DNA from 2 places in the Pseudomonas cistanchae genome. Region 2 is predicted to be linked to the other one. Evidence: predicted binding sites of a transcription regulator. Region 2 holds the regulator's gene; the other holds the start of a gene.
The links. Region 2 encodes LexA, which represses DNA repair genes until DNA is damaged. Its sites were predicted from a motif close to CTGTNTNNNNANACAG; they were not measured.
Positions count from the first base shown of each region.

Region 1: a site for LexA is predicted at 4,370-4,385, ahead of imuA (translesion DNA synthesis-associated protein ImuA). Genes of this name have one in related genera too.

Region 1 covers NZ_JBTLWN010000001.1:1,286,243-1,293,804, forward strand. The annotation lists gene ACX0MV_RS05925 (ABC transporter permease) at 1-743, shown strand, start outside; gene ACX0MV_RS05930 (methyltransferase) at 792-1,808, opposite strand; gene ACX0MV_RS05935 (iron-containing redox enzyme family protein) at 1,805-3,214, opposite strand; gene ACX0MV_RS05940 (ferritin-like domain-containing protein) at 3,678-4,187, shown strand; gene imuA (translesion DNA synthesis-associated protein ImuA) at 4,535-5,152, shown strand; gene ACX0MV_RS05950 (Y-family DNA polymerase) at 5,160-6,572, shown strand; gene ACX0MV_RS05955 (error-prone DNA polymerase) at 6,569-7,562, shown strand, end outside.
Region 2 covers NZ_JBTLWN010000003.1:212,496-220,057, forward strand. The annotation lists gene mfd (transcription-repair coupling factor) at 1-681, shown strand, start outside; gene ACX0MV_RS11050 (CsiV family protein) at 685-1,218, shown strand; gene ACX0MV_RS11055 (S-methyl-5'-thioinosine phosphorylase) at 1,302-2,039, opposite strand; gene nagZ (beta-N-acetylhexosaminidase) at 2,050-3,048, opposite strand; gene ACX0MV_RS11065 (L,D-transpeptidase) at 3,069-3,593, opposite strand; gene ACX0MV_RS11070 (TetR/AcrR family transcriptional regulator) at 3,641-4,348, opposite strand; gene lexA (transcriptional repressor LexA) at 4,597-5,205, shown strand; gene sulA (SOS-induced cell division inhibitor SulA) at 5,217-5,690, shown strand; gene ACX0MV_RS11085 (hypothetical protein) at 5,744-5,977, opposite strand; gene ACX0MV_RS11090 (DUF6586 family protein) at 6,052-6,570, opposite strand; gene topA (type I DNA topoisomerase) at 6,636-7,562, opposite strand, start outside.

The DNA.
Region 1 (7,562 bases), on a different contig from region 2:
GCGCCATCTACCTGTTCGAACTGGCGCGTACCTGGCGCACGCTACTGCAGAGCATCGCCACGCCGGTGATCAGCACGTCGCTGTATTTCGTGGTGTTCGGTTCGGCCATCGGGTCGAGCATGACCCAGGTGCAGGGGGTCAGTTACGGCGCCTTTATCGTGCCGGGGCTGATCATGCTGGCGCTGCTCACCGAGAGCATTTCCAATGCCTCGTTCGGCATCTACATGCCCAAGTACTCGGGGACGATTTACGAAGTGCTGTCGGCGCCGGTGTCCTACCTGGAAATCCTGATTGGATACGTCGGTGCGGCGGCGACCAAGTCGATCATCCTCGGCTTGATCATCCTGATCACCGCCCGGCTGTTCGTCGATTTCGAGATACTCCATCCCGTCTGGATGCTGGCGTTGCTGGTGCTGACCGCGCTGACCTTCAGCCTGTTCGGCTTCATCATTGGCGTCTGGGCGGATGGCTGGGAAAAGCTGCAGATCGTGCCGGCACTGATCGTCACCCCGCTGACGTTCCTCGGTGGCAGCTTCTATTCCATCAGCATGCTGCCGCCGGTGTGGCAGACCGTCACCCTGTTCAACCCGGTGGTGTACCTGATCAGTGCGTTTCGCTGGAGTTTCTACGGCGTATCGGACGTCAACGTGGTGCTCAGCCTGGGGATGATCTGCGGCTTTCTGCTGTTGTGCATCGCCATTGTTGGCTGGATATTCAAGACCGGCTACCGACTGAAGAATTGATCGCCGCGCTCGCCGCCGTTTGCCCGGTGGCGAGCGATAAGTGCTTCTTCAGCTGGCCTTGTTGCGCGTCGCGACCAGTACCACCGCAGCGATGCGCTCGACCGAAGCGTAGGCGGGTTCGAGCAGCTCCTCGCCGAACACATCGGGGTCCATTTCCCGGTAGCTCCACTGCAGGTCTCGCCCGTTGAGGGCCGCGCCGAGACGCGCGAGAAACGGGTCGGCGCCGTCACGCATCGCCACGCCGGTGTAGAGCACCAGGCTACCGCCGGGCGCCAGACGTGACAGCGCTGCATCGACGATTGCCAGGGACAGGCCTGCGCCTAATTCGCCGCCACCGTGCCGATAGGCGCGCTCGTCGGGATCGAGCAGATAAGGCGGGTTGGAAACGATCAGATCGAATTCGCCCTCCACGTCGCTCAGCAGGTTGCTCGCGCAGGCCTCCAGGTTGGAGGCACCTGCAAGTAACGCATTGACTCGGGTGAAGCCAAGCGCGTGCGGATTGATATCCACAGCCACCACCTGCGCCTGCGGGCAGGCCGTCGCGATACGCAGCGCACCCGGACCGGCGCCGCAGCCGATATCGACCGCGCGGCGAATGCCGGCCGCGTGGGTTTGGGCCAGGTGCGCGTCGATGGCCTGGGCGAAGCGGTAGGTGTCGGGGCCAAAAAAGACCGCGTCGGCGGCCTCGGTCGGGTAACGCGAGTGCACCAGCAACTGATCACCGAAGCTCGACCAGCGCACCCGACTGAGCCAGGAATCGCCCTGCGCTTCAAGTACGCCGGCCTGCTCCATCAGGGCAAACATTCGCGCATCGACCAGCGTGCGGTCGAAGGGACGACTCCAGCCAAAAATATCGGTCAGGCTCCGCGCCTTGGCGTTTTCCGGGCGGGTGTTGACCCGCTTATGGGTCAGCGGCGTGACTGTGATGAAACGGTAGTTTTCCTCGCGCAATAACTGGCCAAGTTGCAGCAAGGCCTGATTCTGCGGGCTTAGCTCATGGGTGCTCAGGTTTTGTGGATTTAAGAGTCGCGCGTGGTGCGGATCTGCATGGCGCAATTCGCTCATCGCATCAACCCCACAAACATGCGCGTCGCCATCAGCCCGGCTGGCGTCGAATGATGTGCAGGTGACATCAAGTCGATCAGCCGCGCCATCTGCGCCGGTTCGTTGAGCACACGCAGTTGCTTGTCCAGAGTCGCCAGTTCGTTGTCGAAATCACTGCTGGGTACATAGCCTTCGCGCGCGGGCGCTTGCCCAGTCGCCGGGCGTCGCATTGCCCGGAAGCGGATAGGGCGTGTTGGGGATGCCTGCTGCTCCAGCCAGTCGCCGGCAATCCAGTCGTGCAGCAGCTGCAGTTCATAGGCGCTGAATACGCCGAACATTGCCGCTTGCTCACCCTGAACCAGATGCCAGAAGCGGCTTTGCTGCGGGTCTTCGTGGCGACGAATCCAGCCACGGGTCTGCAGCGCGTCAAGGAAATCACCGATCTGCCCCGGTTGGCTCAACCACTGATTGACGGTGCGCCCTTCGATGCGACAGAAGTCCGAATGCACCATGCCGGCCACCGCGCGTTTGCGGTCGAACATCGCCAGCAACTCCTGCTCCAGGTCGAATGCGGCAATCGCGCCGGTTGAATTGAGGCCAATGTCGTTCAGTCGATAGCCCAGTGCCACACGGCGATAGAAATCCTTGGCGTCGCCGACCACCGGCAGGTTGTCCAGCACCGCCTGAGCGGCCTTGTGCGCATGGCCGGTGCTGGCGTTGTCGATGGTGATGTGCAACTGGAAATAGTAGGGGTCGATATCCAGCTCGTTCAGCTCGAAGGTGCTGATCAGCAGGTGCAGTGGCAGCTGCTCGTAACCCAGGTTGTAGCCGATCAGCTCGGGCAGGAACTCGTCCGCCAGATAACCCAGTGCCAGTTGCTGTGCGCCCTGCAGGTAATGTTCATCGGACAGCGTGCTGAGGTCATCGCAACCGTAGGTCGCCAGCAGCTTCTTGTAGATCAGCACGTGGTTCTGCGCCGGCACGCCATCGCCGAGTTCTTCCAGATAGGTGCGGATCAAGCCGTGGAAGCGCACGTCGTTCCAGCGCGGCAGCAGGCCATACAACCAGGCGCCGTCCACCAGCTTGGTCGGCGCCACTTCGCGCAGGAAATACAGCGCGTGGGCACGGGTGCTGAAATAACGCCGCGGTTTGCCCTGTTTGCGCCCTTCCAGGTAGCGACTGTAGGTGTCAGTGGTTTTGCGTGCGCCTTCGGTGACCCACTCGCTCAGTTGCGCGGGGTCGCTCGGCAGGTCACAGGTGATCTTGCTAGCCTGTTGCAACTGGGCGTGAAGAAAGTCGCGAGCGAGTTCCAGGCTCTGATCGGTCACGTCCATAAGCGCGGCATACACCTCCTTCGCTTGCCCGCCAGTGGCGTGCATCGAGGAAGCGGTGGGCCGTTCAATAGAGATCCGGGTCAATGTCGTCATGGTTCAGGCACGTCGTTGGGGTGATGTGCGTGTGATGACCCAGCGCCGCAAATAATTCCACCTAAAAGACGTATGGCATTGTGCCGATTGCACAGCGCGCGCGCCTTTCGAAGCCTCCGGCGATGCTCCTCTGGCCGCTGGTATGGGCCGGTTCGATGAACATTGTGTCAACTCTGCACCCAGCAACGTGTTCAGTGCCTGTGCCAGATTGGTCCGCGGATGGGACTAAGCCGGCCCATGGCGGAAACCATTTTCGTCCGGTGAGTTTTTGCAGGTTAAGGGGCCGCAAGTGGTATCGGGATTCAGACTGGCGCTGGTCTCAAGCAAGCTGAATGAGCGCAAACGGCGGCCGGTACACGTTCTCAATAAGTGCCGTAGAGCAACACCCACCGCTTATCGGTCAGCCTGAACTGAAAGCCGTACACCTCTTCCTAAAGCCAACACCTTATTAGGAGAAATCATCATGGCAACCCCAACGGAAAACCTGCTCGACTGGCTGCGCGACGCCCATGCGATGGAGCAGCAGGCAGAAAAGATGCTGAAAGCCCAGGCCGAGCGAATCGAGCACTATCCGGCGCTGAAAACACGTATCGAGCAGCACATCGAAGAAACCTATGGTCAGCAGAAGCTGCTCGATGAATGCATCGCGCGCCTGGGCAGCAGCCCGTCGACGATCAAGGACATGTCCGCCAAGCTGATGGCCTTCGGTCAGGCAGTGGGCGGCAGCATGATGAGCGACGAAGTGGTGAAGGGTGCCATGAGTGGCTATGTGTTCGAGAACGTCGAAATCGCCGCGTATACCGTGTTGATTGCCGCAGCGAAAAGCGCCGGCGACAGCAAGACTCAGGCTGTCTGCGAGCAGATCCTGGCACAGGAAATCGCCATGGCCGACTGGCTGCGTGACCACCTGCCCGAACTGACCGAAGCCTTTCTCGCCCGCTCCGCGGCACCGGATGTCGAAGCGAAGCGCTGATGGCTGTGCCCCATCACCCGTGATAGGTGGGTAAACAAGACCTCGCGCTAGCGGGGTCTTTTTCTATGTGCAATTGATAGGGGATGAGCACATATCCACCGTGACTATCCTTCATCAAGTTCTTGTTCTCCGCCTGTCCAGATTCCTGGATGAGCCTTGCAGGAAGTTCTGGTTTTAAATTACTGTACATCCATACAGTTAAGCCGAAGTCACTGCTATGCCTCCCTTTCCCTGCGTGTGCTCGTTTCAGCCTGCTCGACCATTCCCATGGAGTGGGTGGGTTAGTGGCTGTGGGTGTTTTCCGGTAGGTCTGCCATGCCGATGCTGAGTCGGGGGGTTGCGGCATGATCGGCGCTGTGGTGGCGCTTGATAGGCTGTTGCAAGAGCGCCGGGTGTGGAAAGGGCAGGCGCTGAAGCTGCCCGCGGGCGCGCATCCGACTGGGCTTGCCGGTCTGGATGCCGTATTGCCCGCGCAAGGCTGGCCAGAGGCTGCCTTGAGCGAAATCCTCACCGACGCCGAGGGCCTCGGGGAGCTGCAGGTGGTGTGGCCGACCTTGAGGCGCTTGAGCCAGGCGGGGGAGCGGATCGTGCTGGTGGCGCCGCCCCATGTGCCCTATGCGCCCGCCTGGCGCGCGGCCGGGGTGGATTTGCAGTGGCTGAGCATCGTCGAAACCTCCGCACGCAATGCCTTGTGGGCTGCCGAACAGTGCCTGCGCTCGGGCAGTTGCGGGGCCGTGCTGTGCTGGCCGCAACAGGCCGATGATCGAGGCCTGCGCCGGTTGCAGGTCGCGGCGGAAACGGGGCAGACCCTGGCTTTCGCCTACCGGCCATTGCGCGAGGCGATCAACCCATCGCCTGCGGCATTGCGGCTCGCGCTGGATGCACGGCCTGCCCAGTTGCGGGTCCTCAAATGCCGGGGCGGCGTGGCCTCGGCCGTGCCCATTTCCATCGCCGAGTGGCAGTGAGGCGACCATGCGCTGGGCTTGTATATTGCTGCCGCAATTGGCACTGGATGGGGTGTTGCGCGGCTGCGCCGACCCTTCCAAGCCTCTGGTCATGCTGACAGGTACGCGGCAACGGCGCGTGCTGAAAGCGCTGAACCCGGCCGCGCGTGCGCTGGGGTTGCGCCCCGGCCAGGCGTTGAGTGCGGCACAGGCGATAAGCAACGACTTCGCGATGGTGGAGCACGAGCCGGTACAGATAGAACGCTGGCATCACTTTCTCGCGGCCTGGGCTTATCGCTTCAGCTCTCACGTCAGCCTGGATTATCCACGGGTGTTGATGATGGAGGTCGAGTCCAGCCTTGGTCTGTTCGGCCCCTGGGCGCAGTTCGAGGCGCGCTTGCGCGGCGAGCTGACGGCGCTGGGGTTTCGTCACCGCATCGTCTGCGCGCCCAACCCTCTGGCGGCGCGTGTGCTGGCCAACGTTACGGATGGTTTGCTGGTGACCCCGGCCGGTTTGCGCGAGGCCGTGGCCCGCCTGCCGATTGCGCGCAGCGGTTTGCCGCCGGACATCGTCACGGCGTTTACCCGAATGGGCCTGCGTACCCTCGCGCACGTCATGGCCTTGCCGCGCGATGGCGTGGCGCGGCGCTTTTCCGCGCAGGTGTGGCAGCACCTGGAAAGGTTGCTGGGGGAGCGGGGAGTGGCGCTGAATTGCTATTCGCCACCGGATCAATTCGATCAGCGCATCGAGCTCAATTTTGATGTCGAGTCGCACCAAGCGCTGCTGTTTCCGCTGCGCCGACTTACGGCCGACCTGGGCGCATTTCTCGCCGGTCGCGATTGTGGCGTGCAGCGTTTTACCCTGCATTTGCAGCACGCCGAGGGCGAGCCCACACGGGTGCCGGTGGGCCTGCTGAGTGCCGAACGCGAGCCGGCGATGTTGTTCGAAGTGGCGCGCGGACGCCTTGAGCAATTGCAGCTCGGCGCGCCGGTGCAGGCGGTTCGTTTGCTGGCGCGTGACTTACCGACGTTCACGCCCGCTCATCGCGAGCTCTTCGATGAGCGCCCGCAGCAATCGCTGCCCTGGGAGCAGTTGCGCGAGCGACTGCGCGCACGCCTGGGCGACGATGCCGTGCATGGCCTGTGCAGTACGCCGGATCATCGTCCCGAGTACGCCTGGAAGGCCGAAGCCCAGGGCCACGACCAGCTTGCACCGACCACGCTGCTGCGCCCTGGCTGGCTGTTGAGCCAGCCACTTCCTCTGCGCGAGGAGGACATAAGCATTCTGGCCGGGCCCGAGCGCATCGAGTCCGGCTGGTGGGATGGCGAGGATGTACGGCGCGATTATTACCGCATCGAAACCCGCGCCGGTCAGCGGGGCTGGGCGTATCGCCCGGCGGGTGGGCAAGGTCCGCTGCTGCTGCACGGCTGGTTCGCATGAGTGCCGAGGGCGCGGCGGAGGTTGGCTATGCGGAGCTGCATTGCCTGTCCAATTTCAGTTTCCAGCGCGGCGCATCCAGTGCCGCCGAGCTGTTCGCGCGCGCCAAGAAGCACGGTTACCGGGCCCTGGCGATTACCGACGAGTGCAGCCTGGCGGGCATCGTGCGTGCCTGGCAAGCCGCCAAGGAAACCGGCTTGGCGCTGATCGTCGGTAGCGAAATACGCATCGAGAATGGCCCCACGGTTATTCTGCTGGCGGAAAACCTCAGCGGTTATCAACGCCTGTGCACACTCATCACCTGCGCCCGCCGACGCGCGGCCAAAGGTACCTACCGCTCACTGCGTGAAGACTATGTCGAGCCCCTGGACGGTTTGCTGGCCCTGTGGGTGGCGAACGAGCCGGGCCAGCGCGAGGAGGGGCTGTGGTTGCGCAGCCTGTTCCCCGGGCGGCTGTGGCTGGCGGTCGAACTGCACCGCGGGCCGGACGATGCGCTGCGCCTCAGGCAGTTGCTGGCCATGGCCGACACCTTGCAGATCCCGCCGGTCGCAACGGGCGATGTGCACATGCATGCTCGCGGGCGACGGGCACTGCAGGATGCGATAACCGCGATTCGTCATCACTGCAGCGTGGCCGAGGCTGGGCAGCGGCTGTTTGCCAATGGCGAGCGCCACCTGCGTTCGCGTACCGCGCTGGCTGCCATCTATCCGGCGCACCTGTTGAGTGAAACCCTGCGAATTGCCGAGCGCTGCCATTTCGATCTCGGCCAATTGCGCTACCAATACCCCCGCGAGCTGGTGCCGGACGGGCATACGCCCAGTTCGTGGTTGCGTGCGCTGGTCGAGCAGAAGTTGCCGTGGCGCTGGCCGCAAGGAGTGCCTGAGAAAGCCAGGGAATTGGTCGAGGAAGAACTGACGACCATTGCCGAGCTGCGCTACGAGAGCTATTTCCTCACCGTTCACGACATCGTCCATTTTGCCCGCAGCCAGCACA
Region 2 (7,562 bases):
ACCGATGACGCACAGAAACGCCTGGAGGCGATTTCCGGCGCCCAGGACCTCGGCGCCGGCTTCCTGCTGGCGACCCACGACCTGGAAATCCGCGGCGCTGGTGAACTGCTCGGCGATGGCCAGAGCGGGCAGATTCAGGCGGTGGGCTTCACGCTGTATATGGAAATGCTCGAGCGGGCAGTGAAATCCATTCGCAAGGGCGAGCAGCCGAACCTCGATCAACCGCTGAGCGGTGGTCCGGAGATCAACCTGCGGGTGCCCGCACTGATTCCCGAAGACTACCTGCCCGATGTGCATGCACGGCTGATCCTCTACAAACGCATCGCCTCCGCCGCTGACGAAGAGGGTCTGAAGGAGCTGCAGGTGGAGATGATCGATCGCTTCGGCTTGCTCCCCGAACCGACCAAGAACCTGGTGCGCCTGACCCTGCTCAAGCTGCAGGCGGAAAAGCTCGGGATCAAGAAGGTCGATGCCGGGCCCCAGGGCGGTCGTCTGGAATTCGCCGCCGATACCTGCGTCGATCCCTTGACGCTGATCAAGCTGATCCAGAGCCAACCCAACCGCTATAAATTCGAAGGCGCTACGCTGTTTAAATTCCAGGTGCCCATGGAACGACCGGAGGAGCGCTTCAATACCCTCGAAGCGTTATTCGAACGCCTGACCCCTTCGTTCAAGGACTGATCGATGCACCCATTCCGCAGATTCGCTCTGGCATTCGGCCTGCTGGTACTTACGACCGGATCGGCTTTTGCCGAGGCACTTCATCACGTCGAACTGATCGTCTTCCGACAGTCTGCTGACCACTTGCTGGCCGCCTACCCTGCCCCAGAGGACTGGGCGCACGGAGCGCCCATGCTGGCGCCAGCGCAGGAGCGCGAAACGACGCTGAACGACGAAGCGGCCAGGCTAGACGCAAACGGCGGCTATCAGGTACTTCTGCACAGGGCCTGGTCGCAACCGATAGGTAGCAACGCCAGCAGCATTGCGGTGAGCACCGGTGACCAGCGATTCGGCCACTTTCCGACTGAAGGCGTCATTACGCTTGGTCAGGGGCGGCGGATCGACCTCAGCGTTGAGCTATGGGTAAATCATTTCGAGAGCAACGGGCTGCTCAGCAGCAGTGAACTGATCAGGCGCAGCGTTCGCCTGAAAAGCGCTGAGCTCACGTTCCTCGATCACGGCAACCTGGGCGTACTGGTTCGCGTCAGGCCGATCTAACATGCTTGTTCAGCTAGCAAAAAGGGCCGCTTGATGCGGCCCTTTTTTGTTTTACGTGCCGAATTAGCTTATGCAGTGAAGGCTCAGCCTTCCAGTACATGGGCCAGCACGGCCTTGACCTGGCCCATACCCTCTTCCAGCGCGCACTCGATCTCCGCCATGGTAATCAGCCCTTTGCTCTTGCCCGCCGCCGGATTGACCACCAACGCCAGGCACGCGTAGGGCAACGCCAGCTCACGGGCCAAAACGGCTTCCGGCATGCCAGTCATGCCAACGATATCGCAGCCATCGCGTTCCATACGGGCAATTTCGGCGACCGTTTCCAGGCGCGGTCCCTGGGTACAGCCGTACACACCGTGGGAGCTGTAGCCGCAGCGTTCCTGATCCAGCGCAGCGGTGAGCTTGTTGCGCAACTGCGCGTCGTAAGGATGGCTGAAGTCAACATGGGTAACGTGCTCCAGCTCATCCTCGTAAAAGGTATGGGCGCGGCCCGAGGTGTAATCGATGATCTGGTGTGGCACGCAGAAATGCCCCGTACCCATCGCGGGATGAATACCACCCACCGCGTTGACGGCGATGATCGCCTGAGCCCCAGCCTCTCGCAGCGCCCAGAGATTGGCGCGGTAGTTGACCTGGTGCGGCGGGATACGGTGGGGGTGTCCGTGGCGGGCAAGAAACAATACTTCGCGACCCGCGTAGTCCCCATGCAGCACAGGGGCAGAAGGTGCGCCATAGGGCGTATCGAAATGCCGTGCGGTGTTGATGGTCAGCCCGTCCAGACGGGTCAACCCGGTGCCGCCGATGATGGCGCAAACAGTCATTGCTGGGTCCTTATTCAATCAGTTGCGCGGCGCGCAAGGCGCTGATCGCCTGCTGCCAACGCGGATGTTGGCGGTACTCGATACCGGGGAAAGCGTGTCGACGCATCCGAGCCAAGCCATGAGGCGCGGTCACCTTGAGTCGCTGCAAGGCGCTCAGGGCCAATTCCGCGGCAGCGCGATCATTGCAGACCAGGCCCATGTCGCAACCAGCCGCAAGCGCCGCCTCGATGCGGCATGCCGCATCGCCGACCACATGGGCGCCCGCCATCGACAGGTCATCACTGAAAATAACGCCGGTAAAAGCAAGCTCGCCACGCAAGATGTCCTGTAGCCAACGCCGCGAAAAGCCCGCTGGCTGGGCATCAACTTGCGGATAAATCACATGCGCGGGCATTACTGCAGCCAGTTGCGACCCCAACTGAGCGAAGGGTTTAAGGTCGCACTGGCGAATCTGCTCGAGGCTGCGCTCATCCACCGGAATCGCCACGTGGGAATCGGCCTCGGCCCAGCCATGTCCGGGAAAATGCTTGCCGGTCGCGGCCATGCCCGCCGCCTGCATCCCGCGGATAAACGCGCCAGCCAACTGGGTGGCACGCTGCGCATCACCTTCGAACGCGCGACTACCGACCACCGCACTGCGCTGGTGGTCCAGATCCAGCACCGGGGCGAAGCTCAGGTCCAGGCCCGCCGCCAGCACCTCGGTCGCCATCAGCCAGCCACAGTGATCGGCCAAGACTTCGGCATTGATGTTGTCAGCAAGCGCACGCATCGCCGGCAAACGCACGAAACCCTGGCGCAGGCGCTGCACCCGACCGCCCTCCTGATCCACCGCCAGGAGCAGATCGGGCCGTATGGCCCGGATCGCCATCGACAGCTCACGGACTTGACGAGGCGTTTCGATGTTACGGGCAAACAGAATCAGCCCGCCGACTTCCGGCTGCCTGAGAATCTGCCGATCCTCGGCGGTCAGCCAGGTACCGGCGATATCCAGCATCAACGAGCCTTGCATGAGTGAACTCACAATAATCCTTAACTTAGCGGTGCTGCCGCCCAGACCGGGCACGCAGCCTCATCGATCTGCACGCGGCATCTGACCGGAACGCGGGGAAACAACTGAAGAAGGTCGGCATTACGCAAGCGCACACAGCCGTGGGAGCGCGGTACACCCATGGGTTCGCTGTCAGGCGTGCCGTGCAGGTAGATGTAGCGGCGAAAAGTGTCGACCGCACCAAGGCGGTTGCGCCCCAGCTCACAGCCGCTGAGCCAGATGATGCGGCTGAGAATCCAGTCGCGACCGGGAAACTGCTGCGCCAATTCGGCCGTCCAGACCTCGCCGGTCCAGCGGCGCCCTCGCAACACCGCAGCGCTTGGCAATCCCTCGCCAATCTTGGCCCGCACATAATGCAGGCCGCGCGGCGTACAGCCGGAACCATTAAGTTCGCCAACGCCATTCAAGGCCGTGGAAACCGGCAGACGAAGCTGCAGCGCACCGTCGGCGAAGCCGTAGAGGCGCTGGTCGGCAATGGAGATATGGATAAGGTCGAGGGTGCACATGGGCGGCTAGCTTAGCGGATCACACCGACCAAGCCCACCCGTGGGCATCAAACCTTGGCGGGTGCCGCAGGGCTCTTGATGCGTGGTTTGAGCTGCGCGCTGGCAAGGGCTTCGTCATGCACACCGCTCTCCGAGCGCATACCTGCAGCCAGGAACGGCACCATCAAGCGCATCACTTGCTCGATTGAGGTATTCACCCCGAAGTCCGTTTCGGCCATGGCGCGCAGCGCCTTGATTCCCGACATGCTGAACGCAGCCGCGCCGAGCATGAAATGAACGCGCCAGAACAACTCCAGGGGGGGAATACGGGGCGCTGCTTCATGAACCAGGAGCATGTAACGGCGGAAAATCTTGCCGTACACCTCTTGCAGATACTTTCGCAGGTGCCCCTGGCTTTGGCTGAACGCTAAGCCAAGCAGACGCATGAAAATGGACAGATCGTTGCCGCTACGCGGCTTAACCTCCAATGCCAGTTCTACCAGCAATTCGAGCAGCTCTTCAAGGCTGAACTTGGTGCCAGGCTTGGCCTGCCTGCGGTCAAGCTCACGCTCGAGGCTGCTGCAGAACGGACCGAGAAAGCGGGAGAAAACCGCCTGGATGAGCGCTTTCTTGGAGCCGAAGTGGTAATTCACCGCCGCCAGGTTGACCCCGGCTTTGCCAGTGATCAAACGCAACGAGGTTTCAGCGAAACCTTTTTCGGCAAACAACTGCTCTGCCGCATCAAGAATGCGTTCAACAGTTTCCGACTGGGCCATGAATTCTCACCTAGCAAACACTCGTTTGAAACATACGTTTTAGCTGATCAACTTGTCAAGCCAAGCGATGCATCTTACCCAGGCCTCGGTTGCCCGACAAAAGCATTTAACGTTCTGCCTGGCACCTGCTCTGTGAATAGCCTGATCAACCTCTGCTAGCGATGGGACGGTGAAATCCCAACGAACCTGTTGCCAAGCAACCTTCACTGTATATAATCCCAGTCACTGTATAAAAAGACAGAGTTCCCATGATCAAACTGACGCCACGCCAAGCTGAAATTCTCGCATTCATCAAGCAATGCCTAGAAGACAATGGTTATCCGCCAACGCGCGCGGAGATCGCTCAGGCGCTGGGCTTCAAATCCCCCAATGCAGCCGAAGAACATCTCAAAGCCTTGGCGCGCAAAGGCGCAATAGAAATGACACCGGGCGCTTCTCGCGGCATTCGCATTCCGGGTTTCGAACCCAGCTCCGAGGAAGAAGGCTTGCCGGTCATTGGCCGAGTAGCAGCCGGTGCACCGATTCTGGCGCAGCAGCATGTCGAGGAATCCTGCCGCATCAATCCCGAGTTCTTTCATCCAAGGGCCGACTATCTGCTGCGGGTACGCGGCATGAGCATGAAGGACATCGGGATTTTTGACGGCGATCTGCTTGCCGTGCACACGACCCGCGAAGCCCGCAATGGCCAGGTTGTGGTCGCACGCATCGATGACGAAGTAACGGTAAAACGCTTCAAGCGCGAAGGTAATCTGGTGTGGCTGCTCGCCGAAAACGACGACTTCGCCCCTATCGAAATCAACTTGGAAGAGCAGGATTTCGTTATTGAAGGTTTGAGTGTCGGCGTAATCCGCCGCTGAGAGGAGGTTCTATGCAGTTCCAGCAGCCACTGAAACGTACCCAACTGCCGCTGTTCGATGGATTTCTTGCGAATACTGTCGCACCACTGCTTGATGAAGAGGCGATGCCGCTCTGGCAAGAGGAAGCCGTGGCCTTCAGCGAACTATCGCTGCGCGGCGCCGCTGGGCACTGCCTTACCCTTCTCGCACCCATTCTGCGCGAGCTGAGTCAGAACGACGATGCGCGGTGGCTTACCTTGATCGCACCGCCCGGCAGCCTGACTCAAACTTGGTTACGCGAAGCAGGGTTGAACCGCGAACGAATTCTACTGCTGCACCCGCGCGGCGAACAAAGCGCGCTGGATTTGGCGCAACAAGCGCTGCGGCTGGGAAAAAGTCATACCGTGGTGAGCTGGCTGCACCCGCTTGAGCGGCAGGCCCGCTTGCAGCTTGAGGCTGCAGCGCGACATGGCAAGGCGCAAAGTTTGAACATCAGCCTGGGCTGAAACTGAAAACGCACAAGGACCGTGCTATCGGTAGGACTGTATAGCTTTCACGCTTAATGCAGAACGTGCGGTTCATCGTCGTGTTCGAAATTGCCTTCCGCCAAACGCCCCGCCATCTGCACCCCAACATTGAGCATGGCCTTCGCCACCTCCACATGCTGGCCTTGCAAAAACGCTTTGGCGCCTTCGGAGAAATCCAGCACCACCAGCGACTCTTCATCTTCTGCACGACGCAGAGCGATGCGGCCATCAGGCAGTTCGACGATTTCCAGAAAGGACGTTGGCATAGTTGGCTCTCCACAAAGGGCCGGCATTGTAACAGCCGACCCGCTCTCACCCTAGTCCGCTGATCAAGCGGCCATTACCACTCGCTTAGGGTTTCGCGAAAGCGCTTGGCCAGAGCCTTCAGCTGCTGCCGCCAGTCTTCCAGGGTTTGCCTAGACAGAGGCTCTGCCGGTTCATCCAGATTTACTGCGCTGATCAATGGCGTTGCAGGGTCAGTCTTGCTGCTCTTGGCTGCTTGTGGCGGCTGGAACAACAACTGGTATGCCTCAAGCAGCTGAGCGAGCCATGTGTGTGGATGTTGCACCAGCTCGACCAATTCGCCCAGTTCCTGGCTCGGCGCAGCAGCCAACACCGCCTTGTCGAGAAAAGCCTCGGCACGCGATGCATCGCTACCAGGCAAACGGTAGTAGCCCGCTATTTCATGGCACAGCCCTAACAACGCGCCATACAAATGAAACAACGTCGCCTCGCGCTCGGCCTGAATCAGCGCTTGCGCATTCATCGCTCGAATCTCCTCAGCCTTGCGCCAGGACTCGAGGGACAAGCCCGCATAAAAGATCTTCTGATTGGTACGGGTATAGAGTTCGTTGGCCATAACGGTGCGCTCCACTTGAACAAAGCGACTAAAGGCGCCTACTGAGGTAGGCGCGGTGCACTCGATCAACGTTTGTCTTCGACCTTCCACTTGCCGCCATCGTAAAACGCGCGCCAACCGGTTGGTTTACCGTCTACTTCAGTCTGCACGTACTGCTCTTTGGTTTTGCGGCTGTAGCGAATCACCGCAGGAAGCCCGTCCGGGTCTTTCTTCGGGGCGTCGACCAGGAAGTGATACTTAGGATCGATCTCGGCCTTGTGCGGAATCAGCTCCATCACCAGAGGCGCGCGGGTTTCGCGGTTCTTCGGGAACTGACTGGCTGCAAGAAACAGACCGGATGCTCCATCGCGCAGAATGTAGGTGTCGTTGACCTTTTCGCACTTGAGCTCCGGCATCTTCACCGGGTCCATTTTCGGCGGCGCCGCTTCACCGCTTTTCAGCAGTTTGCGGGTGTTCTTGCACTCACTGTTGGTGCAGCCGAAGAACTTGCCGAAACGACCGGTCTTAAGCTGCATCTGGCTGCCGCACTTGTCACATTCCAGGCTCGGGCCTTCATAACCCTTGATCCGGTACTGCCCCTGCTCGATCTCATACCCCGTGCAGTCCGGGTTATTGCCGCAGATATGCAACTTGCGGGTTTCATCCAGCAGATAGGCATCCATGGCGGTCGCACAGATAGGGCAGCGATGCTTGCCGAGCAGAACACGGGATTCCGACTCACCCTCGTCGTCTGCGGCAATCTCATCGCCCGGGACCAGATTGAGCGTCGACTTGCAGCGCTCTTTGGGTGGCAACGCGTAACCGGAACAACCGAGGAATACGCCGGTTGAAGCGGTACGGATCATCATCGGCCGCCCACATTCGCGACAGGCGATATCGGTCGGCGTTGGGAGATTGGCACGCATGCCGCTATCGGACGCCTCAGCCACTTCAAGTTTTTTCTTGAAATCGCCATAGAACTCGTCGAGCACGTGCTTCCATTCGCGCTCACC